3 linked regions of the Shumkonia mesophila genome follow. The protein of the gene in region 1 interacts with the protein of each later gene in a pairwise test. Links are inferred from orthologs where the notes say so. Each region holds a gene or a part of one and is shown in the gene's direction. Other genes may lie near its edges.

The links.
Region 2: the proteins of ODR01_RS18230 (region 1) and sfsA interact in binary tests that used the Escherichia coli proteins (3 or more experiments, as listed by UniProt). The link is inferred for Shumkonia mesophila from one-to-one orthologs.
Region 3: the proteins of ODR01_RS18230 (region 1) and btsR interact in binary tests that used the Escherichia coli proteins (3 or more experiments, as listed by UniProt). The link is inferred for Shumkonia mesophila from one-to-one orthologs.

What each region holds. Positions count from the first base shown.
Region 1 is NZ_JAOTID010000012.1:99,369-106,694, forward strand. What follows is about bases 1,858-4,704. They hold ODR01_RS18230 (glutamate-5-semialdehyde dehydrogenase), read left to right. Parts: upstream 1,858-2,564; coding sequence 2,565-3,845; downstream 3,846-4,704. Other genes in these bases: proB (glutamate 5-kinase), read left to right, coding at 1,858-2,397; ODR01_RS18235 (nicotinate-nucleotide adenylyltransferase), read left to right, coding at 3,842-4,453; rsfS (ribosome silencing factor), read left to right, coding at 4,506-4,704. In the rest of the region: rpmA (50S ribosomal protein L27), read left to right, coding at 1-141; GTPase ObgE, read left to right, coding at 239-1,276; more of proB, read left to right, coding at 1,273-1,857; more of rsfS, read left to right, coding at 4,705-4,856; 23S rRNA (pseudouridine(1915)-N(3))-methyltransferase RlmH, read left to right, coding at 4,909-5,379; gpmI (2,3-bisphosphoglycerate-independent phosphoglycerate mutase), read left to right, coding at 5,471-7,012; ODR01_RS18255 (murein hydrolase activator EnvC family protein), read left to right, coding at 7,014-7,326. UniProt on the Escherichia coli protein: Catalyzes the NADPH-dependent reduction of L-glutamate 5-phosphate into L-glutamate 5-semialdehyde and phosphate. The product spontaneously undergoes cyclization to form 1-pyrroline-5-carboxylate.
Region 2 is NZ_JAOTID010000017.1:38,731-46,092, forward strand. What follows is about bases 2,242-5,124. They hold sfsA (DNA/RNA nuclease SfsA), read left to right. Parts: upstream 2,242-3,269; coding sequence 3,270-3,980; downstream 3,981-5,124. Other genes in these bases: ODR01_RS21520 (methyltransferase domain-containing protein), read left to right, coding at 2,321-3,229; map (type I methionyl aminopeptidase), read left to right, coding at 4,047-4,844; radC (RadC family protein), read left to right, coding at 4,852-5,124. Also shown: ODR01_RS21500 (DUF1178 family protein), read right to left, coding at 1-38; ODR01_RS21505 (class I SAM-dependent methyltransferase), read left to right, coding at 97-717; grxC (glutaredoxin 3), read right to left, coding at 1,087-1,356; ODR01_RS21515 (ComF family protein), read right to left, coding at 1,447-2,229; more of radC, read left to right, coding at 5,125-5,532; ODR01_RS21540 (hypothetical protein), read right to left, coding at 5,555-5,770; mgrA (L-glyceraldehyde 3-phosphate reductase), read right to left, coding at 5,875-6,909; ODR01_RS21550 (hypothetical protein), read right to left, coding at 7,076-7,362. UniProt on the Escherichia coli protein: Binds to DNA non-specifically. Could be a regulatory factor involved in maltose metabolism.
Region 3 is NZ_JAOTID010000001.1:158,047-165,524, forward strand. What follows is about bases 3,699-6,697. They hold btsR (two-component system response regulator BtsR), read left to right. Parts: upstream 3,699-4,839; coding sequence 4,840-5,556; downstream 5,557-6,697. Other genes in these bases: ODR01_RS00705 (sensor histidine kinase), read left to right, coding at 3,699-4,843; ODR01_RS00715 (carbon starvation CstA family protein), read right to left, coding at 5,682-6,697. In the rest of the region: excinuclease ABC subunit UvrB, read left to right, coding at 127-2,274; nfi (deoxyribonuclease V), read right to left, coding at 2,369-3,034; more of ODR01_RS00705, read left to right, coding at 3,161-3,698; more of ODR01_RS00715, read right to left, coding at 6,698-7,109; ODR01_RS00720 (TRAP transporter large permease subunit), read right to left, coding at 7,322-7,478. UniProt on the Escherichia coli protein: Member of the two-component regulatory system BtsS/BtsR, which is part of a nutrient-sensing regulatory network composed of BtsS/BtsR, the low-affinity pyruvate signaling system YpdA/YpdB and their respective target proteins, BtsT and YhjX.

The sequences.
Region 1 (7,326 bases):
CGCGGCACCCAGTTCCATCCCGGCGAAAACGTCGGCATGGGCCGCGACCACACGCTGTTCGCCAAGGTCGAGGGCAAGGTGAAGTTCCGGCACAAGGCGCAAGGCCGCACCTACATCGTGGTGGAGCCGTCGAAAGCCTGAGGAGGCCCTGGCCATTCGCTGAAAAAAGCGGGGGAATGGCCAGCCATTCCCCCTTTTTGATTCGGGGGTCGTCAAGCGGGTTTTCGGGGACCGGGAAATGAAGTTTCTCGACGAAGCCAAGATCTTCGTGAAGAGCGGAGACGGCGGTGACGGCTGCGTGGCCTTCCGCCGCGAGAAGTTCATCGAGTTCGGCGGCCCCAACGGCGGCGACGGCGGGCGCGGCGGCGACGTCGTCGTGGAGTGCGCCGACGGGCTGAACACGCTGATCGATTTCCGCTACCGCCAGCACTTCAAGGCCGACCGCGGCCAAAACGGCATGGGCCAGAACCGCAGCGGCGCCGGCGGCAAGGACACCGTCATCCGCGTGCCGGTCGGAACGCAAATCCTCGACGAGGACAAGGAGACCGTGCTGCTCGACATGACCGAGGTCGGCCAGCGCGCGTACCTCGCGCGCGGCGGCGACGGCGGTTTCGGCAACACCCATTTCAAGTCCTCGACCAATCAGGCGCCGCGGCGCACCACCCCCGGCTGGCCCGGCCAGGAGCGCTGGGTGTGGCTGCGCCTCAAGCTGATCGCCGACGCCGGACTGGTCGGCCTGCCCAACGCCGGCAAGTCGACCTTCCTGGCCGCCGTGTCGCGCGCCCGTCCGAAGGTCGCCGACTATCCCTTCACCACGCTGCATCCGCAGTTGGGCGTCGTTCACGTCGATAACGGCGAGTTCGTACTGGCCGACATCCCCGGCCTCATCGAGGGGGCGCACGAGGGGGCCGGCCTGGGCGACCGATTCCTCGGCCACATCGAGCGTTGCGGCGTGCTGCTGCACCTGGTCGACGGCACCGCCGAGGACGTCGCCGAGGCCTATGGCGCCATTCGCAACGAGCTGGCCGCCTATGGCGGCGGGCTGGCCGAAAAGCCCGAGGTGCTGGCGCTCAACAAGTGCGACGCCCTGACGGCGGAGGCCATCGCCGAGAAGTCGGCGGCACTCGCCGCCGCCGCCGGCCACCCCGTCGCCATCCTGTCGGGCGCCACCGGGCTCGGCGTCGAGGCGGTGCTGCGCGAGCTTCGGGCATTCATCACCAAGGGCCGGGACAAGGCCCAGGACAGCGAGGAAGGCGGAGGACCGTTCGTGCCATGAGCGGAGCGAAGAACGATTACCTGGCGACCGGCAAACGCATCGTCGTCAAGATCGGATCGGCCCTGCTGGTCGCCAAGAGCGGCGCCATCCACAAGAAATGGCTGCAGGCGCTGGCCGACGACGTGGCGCGCTGCCGGGCGCGCGGCCAGGAAGTGATCCTTGTCTCCTCGGGCGCCATCGCCGCCGGCCGGCGCCAGCTGGGCTTCGCCGACGGCGAGCTGCGGCTGGAGGAAAAGCAGGCCGCCGCCGCCACCGGCATGATCCGCCTGACCGGCGCCTACCAGGAGTGCTTGGGCGTGCACGGCATCACCGTCGCCCAGATCCTGCTGACGCTGGACGACAGCGAGAACCGCCGGCGCTACATCAACGCCCGCAACACGCTGAACACGCTCCTGAAGCTGGGCGCGGTGCCGATCATCAACGAGAACGACACGGTGGCCACCGACGAGATCCGCTTCGGCGACAACGACCGCCTGGGCGCCCGCGTCGCCGCCATGACCACCGCCGACGTCCTGGTCCTCTTATCCGACATCGACGGCCTGTACACGGCCGACCCGCACACCGACCCCAACGCCCGCCACCTGCCGGAAATTACCGAGATCACGCCGGAGATCGAGGCCATGGCCGGCGCCTCGCTGCCCGGCTTCGGGGTCGGCGGCATGGTCACCAAGCTGGCGGCGGCCCGGGTCTGCCTCAACGTCGGCTGCCGCATGGTGCTGACCGCCGGCAACCACCTGAATCCCTTGAAGCGGATCGAGGAAGGCGCGCGCTGCACCTGGTTCCTGCCCGGCGCGACGCCGCACACCGCGCGCAAGCGCTGGATCGCCGGCACGCTCAAGGCGGTCGGCGACATCGTGCTCGACGACGGGGCGCTGAAGGCGCTGCATGCCGGCAAGAGCATCCTGCCGGCCGGGGTGGCCAAGGTGTCGGGCAGCTTCGAGCGCGGCGACGCGGTGATCGTGCGCGACGAGGGCGGGCGCGAGGTGGCGCGCGGCCTGGTCGCCTATTCGGCCGAGGACGCCAGGCGCATTCTCGGCCACAAGAGCCGCGAGATCGAAGCCATCCTGGGCTTTCGCGGCCGCGACGAGATGATCCACAGAGACGACCTGGTGCTGACCTGAGAGCGGCGCCTGGAGAGTGATGAAATGCTCGCTATATCCATGACGTCATTCCCGCGCAGGCGGGAATCCAGGTTCACCCCCGGCTTCTGGACTCCCGCGTTCGCGGGAGTGACGGGAAATAGCGAATTTTTCCGCAGTCTGGCCACAGGACGCCGGAGAACAGAACCATGACCATCGCCACAACGGACAAGGCCGATATCGACCTTCTGATGGAAGGGATAGGCGCCGCCGCCAAGGCCGCCGCCGCCCAACTGGCCACCGCGCCGACGGCCGCCAAGAACGCCGCGCTGACGGCCGCCGCCCGCCGCATCCGCGAAGACCGCGCGGCGATCATGGCCGCCAACGCCAAGGACATCGCGGCCGGCAAGCAGAAGGGCCTGAGCGCCACCCTGCTCGACCGCCTGATGCTGAACGACGCCCGCATCGAGGCCATGGCCAAGGGCCTGGAAGACGTGGCCGCCCTGCCCGATCCGGTCGGGTCCGTGATGGCCGAATGGGACCGCCCCAACGGCCTGCGCATCGCCCGCGTGCGGACGCCGCTGGGCGTCATCGGCGTCATCTACGAATCGCGGCCCAACGTGACGGCCGACGCCGGGGCGCTGTGCCTCAAGGCCGGCAACGCGGCGATCCTGCGCGGCGGCTCGGAAAGCTTCCATTCCTCGGCCGCCATCATGGACTGCCTGGCCGCCGGCCTCGCCGAGGCCGGGCTGCCCGCCGCCGCCATCCAGCTGGTGCCGACCGCCGATCGCGCCGCGGTCGGCGTCATGCTGACCATGACCGACACCATCGACGTCATCGTGCCGCGCGGCGGCCGCTCGCTGATCGAGCGCATCACGGCGGAAAGCCGCATCCCGCTGTTCAAGCACCTGGAAGGCATCTGCCACACCTACATCGACCGCGCCGCCGACCTGGGCAAGGCGCGCAAGGTGACGCTGAACGCCAAGATGCGGCGCACCGGCATCTGCGGCGCCACCGAGACGCTGCTGGTCCACAGGGACGCCGTGGCCACCCACTTAAAGCCGATCGCCGACGACCTGATCGCCGCCGGCTGCGAGCTGCGCGGCGACGCCCGCGCGCGGGCGGCCGATCCCCGCATCGGGCCGGCCACCGAGGAAGACTGGTCGACCGAATACCTCGACGCCATCCTGTCGGTCGCCGTGGTCGACGACATCGACGCCGCCATCGCCCATATCGCCAGGTACGGCTCGGAGCACACCGAATCGATCATCACCGAGGACGCGGCGGCGGCCGAGCGGTTCCTCGCCCGGGTGAACAGCGCCATCGTCATGCACAACGCCTCGACCCAGTTCGCCGACGGCGGCGAGTTCGGCATGGGGGCCGAGATCGGCATCTCGACCGGCAAGCTGCACGCCAGGGGCCCGGTCGGCGTCGAGCAGCTGACCACATTCAAGTACGTCGTGCGCGGAACCGGGCAGGTTCGGCCTTGAACGTCATCCCGGCCGATCCGCCCGCCGGGCTTCGGGTCGGGCTGCTGGGCGGCTCGTTCAACCCGGCCCACGCCGGGCACCTGCACGTCAGCCTGCTGGCGCTCAGGCGCCTGAAGCTCGATCAGGTGTGGTGGCTGGTGTCGCCGCAGAACCCCCTGAAACCGCAGGCCGGCATGGCGCCGCTGGAGGACCGGCTGGCCGGCGCCGCGAGGGCGGCGGCCGATCCGCGCATCCGCGTCGGCGCCATCGAAGCGGAACTCGGCACCCGCTACACCGCCGACACCCTGGTTGCGCTGAAGGCCCGTTTTCCCGGGCTCCGCTTCGTCTGGCTGATGGGCGCCGACATCCTGGTGCAGTTGCCGCGCTGGAAGCGCTGGCGCGATGTCTTTCGCGCCGTTCCCATTGCAGTTTTCGCGAGGCCTTCGTATTCTTTAAAGGCACGGTTCGGGCGCGCGGCCCGGCAATTTGCGGCGGCCCGGCAATTGGCTTCTCGGGCCTCGGATCTGGCGGCGATGACGCCGCCGGCCTGGGTTTTCCTGAGAACCCCGCTGCACGGGGCGTCAGCCAGCCGTATCCGCGCCCGGCGAACCGCAGATCACAACGGATAGGAAAGGAACGGTCATCCCACGACGCACCCAGAAGCCACCGGCGGCGGCAGACGTGCTCGCGCTGGTGCAACAGTCCCTGAATGACGACAAGGCGCAGGACGTCGTCGTCATCGATCTGAACGGCAAGACCAGCATCGCGGACTTCATGGTCATCGCCTCGGGAACCTCACAGCGCCAGGTCGGCGCCATGGCCGACCATCTCCGGGAAAAGTTGAAAACCAAGGGCGTCGCCGGCGTCGCCGTCGAGGGCGCCACCCAGTGCGACTGGGTGTTGCTCGACACCCACGACGTCATCGTCCACCTGTTCCGCCCGGAAGTGAGGGAGTTCTACAACCTCGAAAAGATGTGGAGCGAGCCGGCGGCCGCCCGCCCCACGGAGTCCACGGTCCAGATCAACGCCTGAACCCCGCCGGGCGGGGGCGGAAGCCCACGCGCCATCGGGGCGGAGCCGGATCATGCAATTTCATATCGCGGCGGTCGGCCGCTTCGGGGGAGGGCGCGCGCACGCCGCCGAGCGGGCGGTGTTCGAACGCTTTGCCGAACGCGTCGTCCCGCCGCCGGTCCTGATCGAGGTCGAGGAGAAACGGCCGCTGGCGGCGCCCGAGCGGCGGCGCCGCGAGGGCGAACTGCTGCTGGGGGCGCTGCCGGCCGGCGCCTTTGTGGTGGCGCTGGACGAGAAGGGGCGTCCGCTGACCAGCGCCGGGTTGGCCGAACGCCTGGGCCGCCTGCGCGACGAGGGGACCCGCCACGTGGCCTTCGTGATCGGCGGCGCCGACGGCCTCGACGAGGCGGTGCGCCAGGCCGCGAATCTGGTGCTGTCACTGGGCCCGATGACCTGGCCTCATCTGTTGGTGCGCGGGCTGATCGCCGAGCAGATCTTCCGCGCCCAGTCCATTCTTGCCGGCCATCCGTATCATCGGGCATAAAGTGGCTAGACCCTATCGTAACCCCGGCAATTCGACCTATATTCAAGGCATGTTGACCGAAAAACCAGGCCGCGCCCGGCCGCGTCCCGCGATGTTGTGCATCCTCGACGGCTGGGGCAACCGCGCCGACACCGACTTCAACGCCATCGCCATCGGCAAGACGCCGAACTGGGATCGCATTTCCTCAACCAACCCGCGCGCCCGGCTCTACGCCTCGGGCCTGGAAGTCGGCCTGCCCGACGGCCAGATGGGCAATTCCGAGGTCGGCCACATGAACATCGGCGCCGGCCGCGTGGTCATGCAGGACCTGCCGCGCATCGACCTGGCGGCGGCCGACGGCTCGATGGCCAGAAATCCGGCGCTTCTGGACTTCATCGCGGCGCTCAGGAAAAGCGGCGGCGCCTGCCATCTGATGGGCTTGATGTCGCCGGGCGGCGTCCATTCCCACCAGGACCATATGGTGGCCCTGGCCCGCGCGGTGGGGACGGCCGGCGTGCCGGTGATCGTCCACGCCCTGATGGACGGCCGTGACACCCCGCCGCGCAGCGGCAGGGGCTACATGGAGAAATTCCTGGCCGACACCGCCGACGTGACGGGGCTTCGCGTCGGCGTGGTCAGCGGCCGCTACTACGCCATGGACCGCGACAAGCGCTGGGAGCGGGTGGAAAGGGCCTACAACGCCCTGGTCGACGCCGCGGCCGAGCGCCAGGCCCCGGACGCCGTCAGCGCCATCCAGCGCAGCTATGACGAAAGCATTGCCGACGAATTCGTGCTGCCCACCGTCATCGACGGCTACGCCGGCATGAAGGACGGCGACGGCCTTCTGGTCGCCAACTTCCGCGCCGACCGCGTGCGCCAGATCCTGACCGCGCTTGCCGATCCGGCGTTCAGCGGCTTCACGCGCCGGCGCGTCCCCGCCTTCGCCGCCCGCCTGGGCATGGCCGAATATTCGGACGAGCTCGACGCCTTTTTCCCGGCGCTGTTCACCTCGGTCGACCTCAAGGACATCCTGGGCCAGGTGGTGTCGGAGGCCGGCCTCACCCAGCTTCGGGTCGCCGAGACCGAGAAGTACGCCCACGTCACCTTCTTCTTCAACGGCGGCCGCGAGAAGGTGTTCGACGGCGAGGACCGCATCATGGTGCCCTCGCCCAAGGTCGCCACCTACGACCTCAAGCCCGAGATGTCGGCGCCCGAGGTGACGGACCGCCTGGTCGAGGCCATCGGCTCGGGCAAGTACGACCTGATCGTCGCCAATTTCGCCAACGGCGACATGGTCGGCCATTCGGGTATCCTGGAGGCGGCCGTCAAGGCCGTGGAAACGGTGGATGCCTGCCTGGGCCGCGTCGAGGCCGCCATCGTCAAGGCCGGCGGCGTGCTGCTGGTCACCGCCGACCACGGCAACTGCGAGATGATGCGCGACCCCGAGACCGGACAGCCGCACACCGCCCACACCTTGAACACGGTGCCGATCGTGCTCGTCAACGGGCCCGCCTGGGCCGGGGAACTTCGCGACGGACGCCTGGCCGACATCGCGCCGACGCTGCTTCGCTTCCTTGACCTGCCGCAGCCCGCCGCGATGACCGGCCGATCGCTGCTTCTTGAAGAGGGCGCGCGCAAAGCCGCCGCCGGATAAGGTGTCGAGCCCCCCACCCCGCTGGCGATTGCATTGCGGCCTTTCGGCCACCGCCCTGATTTCCGTCCTTCTCCTGGCATCGGCTGCCGCTCCGGTCGCCGCCCAGGGGCTTGGCGATCCGGGGACCCGGCTTAAGGAAATCGATCGCGCGATCGAGGAAAAGCGCCGGGAAAGCGAAGCCAGCCAGCGCAAGGCCGAGGCCCTGGACCACGAAGTCCAGACGCTGCGCCGCGAGATGATCGCCGCCGCCGCCGCCACCCAGAGCCACGAGGCCGAGGTCACCCGCCTGGAGGCGCGGCTGGCCGAGCTGAGCC
Region 2 (7,362 bases), on another replicon or contig:
TGGTGGCCAGCGCCACACTTTAGCTGGTAAAGAATCATCTTCGTTTGCTAGATCCGTTTCATGACCACGCCGAGTGTAGCGCCTTCCGCCGAAAAAATGGTTAATTCCCCCGACACCCCCATCGGCCATCGTCATTTGAAGATCACCGCGCCCTCGCCATGGGTCAAGCGGTTCGCGCCGCTGATCCCGGCCGGGGGCCGGGTGCTCGACCTCGCCTGCGGCAACGGCCGGCATGCCCGCTACCTGATCGAACGCGGCTGTTTCGCGGTGGCGCTGGATCGCGACGTCTCCGCCGTCGCCGACCTCGCCCCCTCGCCGCGGGCCCAGGTGATCGAAGCCGATCTCGAGGACGGCGGCGCCTGGCCCCTGGCCGGCCAGCGCTTCGACGGCATCGTCGTCGTCAACTACCTCTACCGGCCGTTGTTCCCCCACCTGCTGGACGGCCTGGCCGAGGGCGGCGTGCTGATCTACGAAACCTTCGCCAGGGGCAACGAGGCCTTCTCGCGGCCGCGCAATCCCGACCACCTGCTGCGGAGCGGCGAACTGATCGACGCCGTCGGCGGCCGGCTGCAGATCGTCGCCTACGAGCACGGGCGGATCGAAAGCGGCCCGCTGCCCGGCGTCATCCAGCGGATCTGCGCCGTCAACGACCGCGGGCGCAGCGCCCGCGCCGACGGCGAACCCGCCCCCCACCGTGTCGAGGCCGGACCGGACTGAGCGGACATCCTGGACCGGATTAGCCGGCAACCCCCTCCTTTACGGCCGTAATCTCCGCCCCTTACTCGTCACCCCCGGTTCTTTCCCGTCACTCCCGATTCTTCCCCGTCACTCCCGATTCTTCCCCGTCACTCCCGATTCTTCCCCGTCACTCCCGCGAAGGCGGGAGTCCAGGGCCCGGCTCCGCCTGGATTCCCGCGGTCGCGGGAATGACGAAAGGGAGAGCATCCTGCCTTTCCCTCGTTCATCCCGCGCAAACGGGTCCAGGACAAGCGACGAAGCGGTCGCCCTGGATTCCCGCATTGGCCGTTCCGACGCGCCTCGCGAACGCGGGAACGACGGCGGAAGTGTTGGTGAGGCAGTCGCCGCCTAGACCGGGCCGGCCAGCTTCAGCGCGGCGTCGAGCTTGCCCGCGGCATCCATTTGGTGGATCTCGGTGCAGTCGCCGATGTGCCGGCCGTCGACGAAAACCTGCGGCACGGTTTCGCGGCCGTGCGAGCGCTCGGTCATCTCGGCCCGCTTGCCGGGGCTCATCATCACGTCGATTTCCTTGAAGGTCACGCCCTTGGTCTTGAGCAGCGCCTTCGCCCGGTGACAGAACGGGCAGAAGGGGCTGGTGTAGATCTCGATATCGGCCACGTCTTTTTCTCCTGAACGCACCCGTGCCGGCAAGATCGCCGGGCCGAGCGTGCTTGCGATCTTGCTAATATAGGCCGCCTCTCCGTCTTTCTAAAGGCCCGGCGCGCCGACGCGGGCCAGGGTCAGCGCGTCGACCGATTGGGCGCCGGCCCGCATCAGGCCGCGCGCGCAGGCGGCCAGCGTGGCGCCCGTCGTCATCACGTCGTCGACCAGCAGCACCCGGCGCCCGGCGATGCGGCCGGCCCGGCGGGGCGGTACCGCGAAGGCGCCGGCGACGTTGCGTCGCCGCGACTGGCGCCCGAGATGGCCTTGCGAGGGGGTGCGACGGCGGCGCACCAGCGCGTCGGGGGCCACCGGCAGGCCGGTCTCGCGGCCGATGGCGTGGGCCAGCAGGGCGGCCTGGTTGAAGCGCCGCGCGAACAGCCGCGTCCAGTGCAGCGGCACCGGCACGATGACGTCGGCCTCGGCGATCAGATCGGCCCCCGCGCGCACCATCCAGCGGGCGAAGGCGGGCGCCGCCTCGGTGCGGTCGCCATGCTTGAAGCCGAGGATCAGGCGCCGGCTGGCCGGCCCGTAGATCATGGCCGCCCGCGCCCGGCGGAACGGCGGCGGATGGGCGGTGCATGCCCCGCACAGCAGGCCGGGGCCGGCGTCGTAGTCGAAGGGCAGGCCGCAGGCCTCGCAGCAGGGCGGGCCGGCGAAGGTGACGTCGCCCCAACAGGCGGCGCACAGCACGCCAGCGGCGTCGACCAGGGCCCCGCAGCCCAGGCAGCGATGCGGCAACAGGACGTCGACGAGCGATCCCAGCCAGCGGCCGGCCAGGCCGCCCCGCCTCCCGCCCCTCGCCTGCTCCCCCGAAGGAATCGCGTCCACCGCCGGCCCCTTTGCGTCATTGCGGGCGTGCGCCCGCGCCGATGATACTATATCTAGGCAAACCGCAGCGACCCCGGAGCGACGCCCCTTCATGGCCGACCCGATGACCGTCTTCGACCGCCGGACCGTGCGCCTGCATCGCGAGCGCGCGGCCAAGGGGCTGGAGAGCTTCGACTTCCTGTTCGCCGAGGTGGGCGAGCGCCTGGCCGACCGCCTGGACGACGTCACCCGGCGGTTCCCCATGGCGCTCGATCTCGGCTGCCATACCGGCATCCTGGCCGGGCGGCTGGCCGGGCGCGGCGGCATCGAGACGCTGGTGGCCTGCGACCTGTCGGAAGCGATGGCCCGCCGGGCCGGCCCGCTGGCGCTGGCCGCCGACGAGGAGCGGCTGCCCTTCGCCGAGGGCGTCTTCGACCTCGTGCTCAGCAACCTTTCGCTCCATTGGGTCAACGACCTGCCGGGCGCCCTGGTGCAGATCCGCCGCGCGCTCAGGCCCGACGGCCTGTTCCTCGGCGCGCTGTTCGGCGGCGCCACCTGCCGCGAGCTGCGCCAGGCGCTGGCCGAGGCCGAGATCGCCCAGGAAGGCGGCCTCAGCCCCCGGGTGTCGCCGCTGGCCGAGGTGCGCGACGCCGGCAACCTGCTCCAGCGGGCCGGCTTCGCCCTGCCGGTGGCGGATTCCGACACGCTGACCGTCTCCTACGCCGACCCCTTGAAGCTGATGGCCGACCTGCGCGGCATGGGCGAGGCCAACGCCGCGCTGGCCCGGCGCCGGACCCCCACCCGGCGGGCCACGCTGGCCGCCGCCGCAAAGCGCTACCAGTCCTTGTTCGCCGCCGCCGACGGCCGCGTGCCGGCGACCTTCGAGGTCATCTATCTCACCGCCTGGGCGCCCCATCCTTCGCAGCAGAAGCCGGCCCGGCCGGGCAGCGCCAAGGCCCGCCTGGCCGACGCCCTGGGCGTCCCCGAGATCCCGGCCGGCGACAAGGCCCGTCCGCGCTGAGGCAGTTGCCGAAACGCCCCCGGCCCCCCATGTTTGCGCCATGAAGTTCACAGATCCCCTGCTGAAAGGCACCCTGGTCAGGCGTTACAAGCGGTTTCTCGCCGACGTCCTGCTCGACTCGGGAGAGGCCATCGTCGCCCATTGCGCCAATTCCGGCTCGATGCTGAGCGTCAACACCCCCGGCGCCGAGGTGTGGGTGTCCCCCGCCCGCAACCCCGAGCGCAAGCTGCGCTATACCTGGGAGATGATCCGCATCGGCGACGGGCTGGTCGGCATCAACACCCAGCATCCCAACCTGCTGGCCGCCGAGGCGGTGGCCGCCAACCTGCTGCCGGAACTGGCCGGCTATACCGTGGTGCGCCGCGAGGTGAAGTACGGCCGCAATTCGCGCATCGACCTGCTGCTGGAAGCGGACGGCCGCCCGCCCTGCTACGTCGAGGTCAAGAACGTGACCATGCGCCGCGACCTCACCGCCGCCGGCGCCGCCGAGTTCCCCGACGCCGTCACCGTCCGCGGCGCCAAGCACCTCGACGAGCTGGCGGCCATGAAGGCCCAAGGGTATCGCGCGGTCATGCTGTTCCTGGCCCAGCGCGACGACTGCCGGCGCTTCGCGGTGGCCGGGGACATCGACCCGCTCTATGCCGCCGGACTGGCCAAGGCCCGGGCCGCCGGCGTCGAGACGCTCTGTTACGGTTGCCGGCTGTCGCCCTTCGAAATCACCATCGACCGGCCGATCCCTCTGGAATTCTAGGCCAACGACGGGGTAGGGTGCGCTAGAATGATCCCGCCCCTGCAGGAACGCTACCGGTCGAACACCATGCATAACGCCCGCCGCAGCATCAAGATCCATGGGCCCGAAGCCTTCGCCGGCATGCGCCGGGCCGGACGGCTGGCCGCCGAGACTCTCGACATGATCGCGCCCCACGTCAGGCCGGGCGTGACCACCGAGGAAATCGACCGCCTGTGCCACCAGTTCATCGTGGCCCACGGCGCCATTCCCGCCCCCCTCAACTACCGCGGCTTCCCCAAGTCGACCTGCACCTCGATCAACCACGTGGTCTGCCACGGCATCCCCGGCGAGAAGCGGCTGCGCGACGGCGACATCGTCAACATCGACATCACCGTCATCCTCGATGGCTGGTACGGCGACACCAGCCGCATGTTCACGGCCGGCAAGCCGGCCCTCAAGGCGGCCCGCCTGATCGACGTCACCTTCGAATCGATGTGGCGCGGCATCCACGCGGTGCGCCCCGGCGCCACCCTGGGCGACATCGGCCACGCCATCCAAAGCTATGCCGAGGGCGAGCGCTGCTCGGTGGTGCGCGATTTCTGCGGCCACGGCCTGGGTCGGGTGTTTCACGACGCCCCCAACGTCATGCACTTCGGCCGCCCCGGCGAGGGCGAGATCCTGGAGGCCGGCATGCTGTTCACCATCGAGCCGATGATCAACGCCGGGCGCTACGACGTGAAGATCCTCAAGGACGGCTGGACGGCGGTCACCAAGGACCGCTCGCTGTCGGCCCAGTTCGAGCATTCCATCGGCGTCACCCCCACCGGCTGCGAGATCTTCACGCTCTCCCCGGCCGGCCTGCACAAGCCGCCCTACGACGCTTAGAAACGCCATGGCCGAGACGCCGCACCACGTCGGGCATCGGGGGCGCCTTCGCCAGCGCCTGATGGCGGCGGGGCCCGACGCCATGCCCGACTACGAGCTTCTGGAACTGGTGCTGTTTTCCGCCCAGCCGCGGCGCGACATGAAGCCGCTGGCGAAAACGCTGCTGGCCCGCTTCGGCTCGTTCGCCGGGGTGATCGCGGCGCCGCCGGCCCTGCTGGCCGAGGTGGAAGGGGTCGGAGACGGCGTCATCGCCACCTTCAAGGTGGTGCAGGCCGCCGCGCTGCGCCTGGCCCGGGACGAGGTGATGGCGCGCCCGGTCATCGGCTCGTGGACCAAGCTCCTGGCCTATTGCCGGGCCAGCATGGCGCACGAGGCCAACGAGCATTTCCGCGTGCTCTTCCTCAATCGCCGCAACGAGCTGATCGCCGACGAGGTGCAGCAGAGGGGCACCGTCGACCACACCCCGGTCTACCCGCGCGAAGTGGTGAAACGGGCCCTCGAGTTGGGCGCCACCGCCGTCATCATGGTCCACAACCACCCCAGCGGCGACCCCACGCCGTCGGCCGCCGACATCGCCATGACGCGCGAAGTCAAGGAGGCCGGGGAAAAGCTCGGCATCCAGCTGCACGATCACGTCATCATCGGGCGGCGCGGCCACAACTCGTTCAAGACGCTGGGGCTGCTCTAACGGCTTCCCTTTGGCGGGGCCGTCAGTTGGGCTGTTCGAGGCCCTGCAGCGGAATGACGCGGGCCCTAAACATCGGCGGCTCCAGCGTGTTTTGCGATGCAAAATGCAAAGCGAATTCGGGGTCGTGATCGATGATGCGCGCGATCTCGGCCCCCGTCGCCTTGCGGATGGCGTGGTTGTCCAGGTAGATCCACACGTCTCCGGCCAGATGCATGTATTTGAGGATGGCGTGATCCATGGTCGCTGTCTCGCTGGCGAAGGGGGTATGGATCAAGACAGCGCAAGGGCCGTGCCAGGATGGGGGCGGGGCGCCCCCCTCGGCTTCTTTCTATCCCGTCGTTCCTACTTGTGGCTGCTCGAGGCCGCCCAGCGGTTGATGCCGAGGTTGACCGCGAACTGGTCGATCTCGGCCAGTTCGGCGGCGGCGAAAGCGGGATTTTCGAGCGCCTTCGCGTTCTCGACGATCTGCTCGGGCCGGCTGGCGCCGATCAGCACCGTGGTGACGCGCTTGTCGCGCAGCGCCCAGGCCAGCGCCATCTGGGCCAGGGTCTGGCCGCGCCGCCTGGCGATGTCGTTGAGCGCGCGGATCCTGGCCAGGGCCTCGTCCGAGATATAGTCCTTGGGCATGAAGGGCTTGCCGCTGGCGGCCCGCGAGTCGGCGGGGATGCCCTTCAGGTACTTGTCGGTCAGCATGCCCTGGGCCAGCGGCGAGAAGGCGATGCAGCCCATGCCTTCCCCCTCCAGCACGTCGAGCAACCCGTCCTCCTCGATCCAGCGGTTGAACATCGAATACGACGGCTGGTGGATGATGCAGGGCGTGCCCAGCCCGCGCAGGATGTCGGCGGCTTCCCGCGTCTTGGCCGCCGAGTAGGAGGAAATCCCGACGTACAGCGCCTTGCCCTGGCGCACGATGAGGTCGAGCGCCGCCATGGTCTCCTCCAGCGGCGTCTCGGGGTCGAAGCGGTGCGAATAGAAGATGTCGACGTAATCGAGCCCCAGGCGGGCCAGGCTCTGGTCGAGGCTGGCCACCAGGTGCTTCTTCGATTCCCACTGACCGTAGGGCCCCTCCCACATCGGATAGCCGGCCTTGGTCGAGACGATCAGTTCGTCGCGATGGCCGGCGAAATCCTTGCGCAGGATTTCGCGCAGGGTCTCCTCGGCCGAGCCGGCCGGCGGCCCGTAGTTGTTGGCGAGGTCGAAATGGGTGACGCCGCAATCGAAGGCGGCGCGCAGGATGGCGCGCGCCCTCTCGAAGGAATCGGCGCCGCCGAAGCTGTTCCATAAGCCCAGCGAAAGCGCCGGCAGCTTGAGCCCGCTGGCCCCGCAGCGGTTGTAGGTCATCGAGTCGTAGCGGTTGGCGGCGGCAACGTAGGGCATGGGGGCCTCATCGGAAGCGGGAACGGCGACGGTGCGATCCGACGGGCCGGGGCGGCCGGGAAGGATCGCGGCGGGAAGGGCGCGGCCGGCAACCGGCCGTCCCCGCCGCAATTTGGGGCCTGGGGCGGCGAATGGCAATCCCCGAAGGGGCGGAGAAGCCCCCGTTCTAGGTCCCGAGGGTCGGCGCTTCCCGCCGCAGGGGCATGGCCGGGGCCGGCGGCTTGGGCGAGGCGTCGTCGGCGGGCCCGAACCCGTAGGGTGGCGGATTGCCCGGGCGGTCGCGGAAGACGCCCTGCGGCGGCCGGTCCCACTCCTGGGGGAAATCGAGGCGGCCGGCCGAATCGCGCCGGACGGCCTCGTCGGTGGCTTCGAAGGGGGCCGGGCGCGCGGGCTCCGCCGCCGCCCCGAAACCGGGCGGGCAGGCGAGGATCGTCACTCCCAGGGCGGCAAGGA
Region 3 (7,478 bases), on another replicon or contig:
ATTGCGAAGCAACGGGGAAACACCGGGATTTGGGCATCCGGACGCACGCGCGGGCGCCGGCTGGGGTGGCGCCGTTGACAGGACGCCTTCCAGGGTCCACATGGTGGGCGCGGAAGGAGCCGAACCGTGCGCGCCAGCCCCGACGATTTTCCCCTGTTCAATCCCCCCCGCCGCCCGCCGGCAACGGGCGGGCAGCCGTTCAAGCTGGTCAGCGATTTCGAACCGGCCGGCGACCAGCCGCGCGCCATCGAGGCGCTGCTCGAGGGAATGAACGCCGGCGAGGCCAACCAGGTGCTGCTGGGCGTCACCGGCTCGGGCAAGACCTTCACCATGGCCCACGTCATCGCCCGCACTCAGCGCCCGGCCCTGGTGCTGGCCCCCAACAAGACGCTGGCCGCCCAACTCTACGGCGAGATGAAGGCGTTCTTCCCGGAGAACGCGGTCGAGTACTTCGTCTCCTACTACGACTACTACCAGCCCGAAGCCTATGTGCCGCGCACCGACACCTACATCGAGAAGGACGCGGCCATCAACGAACAGATCGACCGCATGCGCCACGCGGCGACGCGCTCGCTGCTGGAACGCACCGACGTCATCATCGTCGCCTCGGTGTCCTGCATCTACGGCATCGGCTCGGTCGAAACCTATTCGCAGATGGTCGTCGAGCTGACGGCCGGCACCGCGCTCGACGTGCGCGACCTGATGAAGCGCCTCATCGAACTGCAGTACCGGCGCAACGACACCGACTTCCACCGCGGCACCTTTCGGGTGCGCGGCGACGTGCTGGAGATCTTCCCGTCGCACTACGAGGACCGCGCCTGGCGGCTGTCCTTCTTCGGCGACGAACTGGAAAGCATCTGGGAGATCGACCCCCTGACCGGCGAGCGGACCGGCACGCTGGAATCGATTGTCGTCTATCCCAACAGCCACTACGTGACGCCGCGCCCCACCCTTTTGCAGGCCATCCCGGCCATTCGCAAGGAACTCAAGCAACAGGTCGACACCTTCGTCGCCGAGGGCAAGCTGCTGGAAGCCCAGCGCATCCAGGAGCGCACCACCTTCGACCTGGAGATGCTGGAGACCCAGGGCTTCTGCTCGGGCATCGAGAACTATTCCCGCTATCTCACCGGGCGCAATCCCGGCGAGCCGCCGCCGACCTTGTTCGAATACCTGCCGGAGAACGCGCTGCTGATGGTCGACGAAAGCCACGTCACGGTGCCGCAGCTGGGCGGCATGTTCCGCGGCGACTTCAACCGCAAATCGACGTTGGCCGATTTCGGCTTCCGGCTGCCCTCCTGCATCGACAACCGGCCGCTGCGCTTCGAGGAATGGAACCGCATGCGGCCGCAGACGGTGTTCGTCTCGGCCACGCCGGGCCCGTGGGAACTGACGCAGACCGGCGGCGTCTTCGTCGACCAGGTGGTGCGCCCGACCGGACTGATCGACCCCTCGTGCGAGATCCGCCCGGTGGAAAGCCAAGTAGACGACCTGCTGGCCGAGGCCAAGGCCTGCGCGGCCAAGGGCCAGCGCGTCCTGGTCACCACGCTGACCAAGCGCATGGCCGAGGACCTGACCGAGTACCTGCACGACCACGGAGTGCGGGTGCGCTACATGCATTCCGACATCGACACCCTGGAGCGCATCGAGATCATCCGCGACCTGCGGCTAGGGGCGTTTGACGTGCTGGTCGGCATCAACCTGCTGCGCGAGGGCCTCGACATTCCGGAATGCGCGCTGGTCTGCATCCTGGACGCCGACAAGGAGGGTTTTCTTCGCTCCAAGACCAGCTTGGTGCAGACCATCGGCCGCGCCTCGCGCAATCTCGACGGCCGGGTCATCCTCTATGCCGACCACATGACCGAATCGCTGAAATACGCGCTCGACGAGACCAACCGGCGCCGCGAGCGCCAGAAGGCCTACAACCTCGAGCACAACATCACCCCGGCCTCGGTCCGTCACGGCATCTCCGACGTTCTCGATTCCGTCTACGAGCACGACCACTTCACCGTCGATACCGGCGTCTCCGGCGACAAGCACCTGGTCGGCCACAACCTGCGCGGCCACATGGTCGAGCTGGAAAAGCGCATGAAGGCCGCCGCCGCCGAGCTGGAGTTCGAGGAGGCGGCCCGCCTGCGCGACGAGATCCGCCGGCTGGAGGCCATCGACCTCGGCCTGGATAAGGCCGGCACCGCGCCCAGGGCCGCCGCCGCGGCCGGCTGGAAGCCCGGCAAGGGCGCCGGCAAGGCCAAGAGCCAGCGCCGCCGGCCGCACTGAGACGCGGAAGATTCACCACAGAGGCAAAGAGACACAGCGACTGTCTTGGATTTCAAGCGCTGTGCCCTCTGTGGTTCCCCTTCTCTGTCCTTCCCTAGACGCCGCGGCCCTTGGACAGCTTATCCGCCAGTCTTGTCGGCTCGGGCAGGCGGAAGCGCGGCGCGCAGGCCAGCACCCATTCGACCGCCGCTTCCAGGCTGATCCGGTGGCCGATCGAGACGTAGAGCGGCCTCACGCCCGTTCGCGTGCGCAGGACCACACCGATCACCTCGCCGCGGTGCAGGAGCGGCGTTCGCGACCCCCGGGCCGACCCCGGCTCGTCATGCTCTCCGCACAGCCGCGACTTGGCCGCCCCGATGGTGGGAATGCCGGTGAGCAGGCCCACATGGCTGGCGATGCCGATGCGGCGCGGATGGGCCATCCCCTGTCCGTCGACCATCAGAAGGTCAGGCGACGTCTTCAGGGATTCAAGCAGTGCCAGCACGGCCGGCGCCTCGCGAAAGGTCAGCAGCCCCGGCACGTAAGGAAAGCGCGTCGGCTGTTCGAGCACGGCGGTTTCCAGCACCGCAAGGTCGGGAAAGGAGACGACCGCGACCGCCGCCCGGGTGACGTCGCCGCCTCCGGGAAAGGCGACATCGACGCCGGCGATCCGGCAGACCTTCGCCGGCTGGCCAACCGTCTCGATGAGCGGCGCCAGCCGTTTCTGGAGGGCGATGGCTTCAGCGGCCGTTGCCGGCCAGGGATGGGAAATGGCGCTCACGGTGCGAGCTTGCCGGCGCCGACGGCACCCCGTCAAGCGATTGACGCCCTTCGCTCGGCGATAGGAAAACCGCGCGTCAGGCGTTAAAATGGCGGCGGCCTCAACCGGGGAGCGCACCGAGACGCCATGGACGTGATCATTTCCCTGCTGCAGCAGATGAGCGTCTACCTGGTGGTGGCCTATCTGTTCAGCAAGACGCCGATCCTGAAATCGCTGTTCGCCGTGTCCATGCGGCTGCCGCCCAAGGCCACCATCTACGTCGTCTTTTCGGGCTTCTGCATCCTCGGCACCTATTTCGGGCTGGAGCTGCTGGACGCCATCGTCAACACCCGGGCCATCGGCGCCGTGTTGGGCGGCCTGCTGGGCGGCCCGGTGATCGGCTTGCTGGTCGGTTTCACCGGCGGCCTGCACCGCTATACTCTGGGCGGCTTCACCGACCTCGCCTGCGGGCTGTCGACCACGGCGGAGGGGCTGCTGGGTGGTCTGGCGTGCCTGTACCTGCGCCGGCGCGGTCGGGTGAACGCACTGTTCAACCCGTGGACCGCCTTCGCCGTGACGCTGGTCGCCGAAGGTGTGCAGATGGGCATCATCCTGCTGGTCGCCCAGCCGTTCGAGCGGGCCCTCGCCCTGGTCGAAGTCATTGCGGCACCGATGATCCTGGCCAATTCGGCGGGGGCGGCGCTCTTCATGAGCATGATCCGCGACCAGCGCGACATGTTCGAGAAGTACAGCCAGCTTTCCTCGGCCAAGGCGCTGCGCATCGCCGAACGGGCGGTGGGCATCACGCTCGAAGGCCTGACCCCGGCCACGGCCGAACGGATCGCGCGCATCGTCTATGAGGAGACCGGCGTCGGCGCCGTGGCGATGACCGATCGCGAGAAGATCCTGGCCTTCGTCGGCATCGGGGCCGACCACCACACGCCGGGTGCCCCCCTGATGTCGGAACATTCCAAGCGAGCCATCGAGACCGGCGAAGTGGTGTTCGCCGACGGCATCGAGACCAAGTACGCGTGCTCGCTGTCGGCCACCTGCAAGCTGGGTTCCTCGCTGGTCGTGCCCATCCGCTCGGACACCGAAGTGATCGGCACGATCAAGCTTTACGAGCCCAAGAAGAAGTTCTTCCTCAACATCAACCGCACCCTCGGCGAAGGCATCGCCAGCCTGCTGTCCAACCAGATCCTGGCCGGCCGTTTCGAGCAGCAGAAGAACCTGCTGGTGAAATCCGAACTCAAGCTGATCCAGGCGCAGATCAATCCGCACTTCCTGTTCAACGCGCTCAACACGGTCGGCGCCATCATCCGTACCGATCCCGGCGAGGCCCGCGAGCTGCTGGTGCATCTGTCCAACTTCTTTCGCAAGAACCTGAAGCGCGCCAGCGATCTGGCGACCTTGAGGGAGGAGCTGGACCACGTGAATTCCTACCTGCGCATCCAGACGGCCCGTTTCGCCGACCGCCTGAAGGTCGAGATCGACATCGACCCGGCCTTGCTGGAAATGCGGCTGCCCACGTTTACCCTGCAGCCGCTGGTCGAGAACGCCATCCAGCACGGCATTTCCGATGTCCTGGAGGAAGGGCGCATCACCATCCGCGCCCACGCCTCGGGTGGCGAGGTGATCCTGCTGGTCGAGGACAACGCCGGCGCCTATAGCGAAGCCGAGGCCACCCCCGGCGGATTGGGCATGGGCATCGTCGACAAGCGGATCAAGAACCTCTATGGCGAAAGCTTCGGGGTTAAGGTCGAATGTAAGGGCGGCGAATGGACGCGGGTGTGGATCAGGCTGCCCCGCCAGGAGTTGGCGGCGGCATGATCCGGGCCCTGATCGTCGACGACGAACACCATGCCCGCGAGGAGATCGCGCTTCTGTGCGCCCAGCACGCCGACGTCGAAGTGGTCGGTTCGTGCGGCAACGCCATCGAGGCACTGCGGCTGATCAACCGCCAGAAGCCGGACCTGGTCTTTCTCGACATCCAGATGCCGCGCATCAGCGGCATCGAACTGATCGGCATGCTGGACGCCGAGACCATGCCGCGCATCGTCTTCGTCACCGCCTACGACGAGTACGCGGTCGCCGCCTTCGAGGAGAACGCCTTCGACTACCTGCTGAAGCCGCTGGAAAGCCGCCGCTTCGCCAAGACGCTGGCCCGCATCCGCAAGGCCGACGGCGGCCGGCAGTCGCTCAAGGGCCTGGAGATCCCGGAATTCACCCAGATCCCCTGCTTTACCGGCAACCGCATTCGTCTCGTCAAGCTGGCCGATGTCGAATACGTCTGCTGCGATCTTACGGGCGTGCACGTGGTGACGGCCGACGGCGAGGCCTACACCGACATGACGCTGTCGGCACTGGAGGAAAAGACCGACCTGGTGCGCTGCCACCGCCAATGCCTGGTCCGCCTGGACATGGTCCGCGAGATCAAGCTGCTCGACAACGGATTGGGCGAGATCCTGACCCGCAGCGGCAAGACGGTGGGGGTCAGCCGCCGGCACCTGCGCGAACTGAAGGAACGTATCGGCCTGCGCTGAGGGCCCCTCCCCATCATCCCATGAAAGAGGCCCCCGGGAGCGATCCCGGGGGCCTCTTCTGCGATGCGCCGCGCTTGGTTCAGGGCGGAACGGCGGGCGCGTGGGAGCGGTTGGCTTTTTTGCCGTTATTCCGCGCCCACTTCCTTGAGAGTCGGTTTGTGGAAGACGACGAAGAACGCCACCAGGGCGATCACCGCCGCGCCGATGCCGATGGCGTTGGCCCACGTGTACGGCAGGCTGAAGCCGATCTTTTCGGCGGCGATATAGGTAAACGTCACCGCCGTCATGAAGGTCGCCGGCACCGTGCAGATCCAGTGCAGCTTGCCGGCCTTGATCAGGTAGGCGGCGCCGGCCCACAGGACGATGGCGGCCAAGGTCTGGTTGGCCCAGCCGAAGTAGCGCCAGATCACGGCAAAATCGGCCTGGGAAAGGATCGCCCCGATGACGAACAGCGGCACCGCGACCATCAGCCGCTTGGCGACGGGGCCCTGCGGCAGCTTGATGTACTCGGCGACGGTCAGCCGGGCGGAACGGAACGCCGTGTCGCCCGAGGTGATCGGCAGGACGACGACGCCCAAGATGGCGAGGATCGATCCGACGCCGCCGCCAAGCAGCGTGTTGGAAATATCCATCACCACGCCCGAGGGTGACCCCTTGGCGATGGCGGCGGCGAGTTCCGGGGCGCCGTTGTAGAACGACAGGCCCAGCGTGCACCAGATCAGGCCGACGATGCCTTCGCCGATCATCGCCCCGTAGAACACCATGCGGCCGTGCTTCTCGGACCGGATGCAGCGCGCCATCATCGGCGACTGCGTGGCGTGGAAGCCCGAGATGGCGCCGCAGGCGATGGTGATGAACATCAACGGCCAGATCGGCAGGTTCTTCGGATGAGTATTTGTGAGCGACAGCCCGTCCGACAGCAGGTCGTGGTGCGGCGAAATGACCAGCGCGATCGTGAGGCCGATCGACATGAAGAGGAGCAGCGCGCCGAAGAACGGATAGAGGCGGCCGATCAGCTTGTCGATTGGCAGGATGGTAGCGCAGAAATAGTAGCCGAAGATGATGACCACCCAGGCCCACAGCGGCATGCCGGTCATTTTGGCCAGCAGCATCCCGGGGCCGGTGACGAAGACGACGCCGACCAGGACGAGCAGGATGACCGAGAAGTAGTTCATGAACTGGCGCCAGAAAGCGCCGAGCTCGTAGCCCACCACGTTGGGAATGCTCTCGCCGTTGTGGCGCATCGACAGCATGCCGGAAAAATAGTCATGCACCGCGCCGGCGAAGATGGAGCCGGCGACGATCCACAGCAATGCCGACGGGCCGTAGAGCGCGCCCAGGATCGGGCCGAACACCGGGCCGAGGCCGGCGATGTTCAGAAGCTGAATCAGGTAGATCTTCTTGGTCGACATCGGCACGTAGTCGACGCCGTCGGCCATCGCCACCGCCGGCGCCACGCGGTTCGGATCGGAGCCGAAGACGCGGTCAACGAACGACCCGTAGATGACGTACCCCAAAATCAACAAGCCGACGCAGATCAGAAACAACAACATCGGACGCCTCCTTGGCAAACCCCCTCTATGCGGGTTGACGGAACCCGTTATGCCGGCAGCCTAGTCGGCGTCTTCACTTATTAAAGGGGGCTCCGGGCTGGCGGTCGAAGGCGGGGCCCGAACGGTCGCCCTTTCTTCGCGAGCGGCTCGCAACATTCCCGCGACTCACAAAAACGCGCCGGTCCCGAAGGCCTGGTCGTCGCGCCGGCGGATCAGTTCAACAACCCAGTCACGCGCGGCAGCCAGAGGGCGAGGCCGGGAAAGGCGAGGACCAGGGTTATGCCAAGCACTTGGAGCAGCACGAAGGGCACGATGCCGCGATAGAGGTGCGTCATGTCGAGCGGGGCCGGCAGGATGCCGCGCATGCAA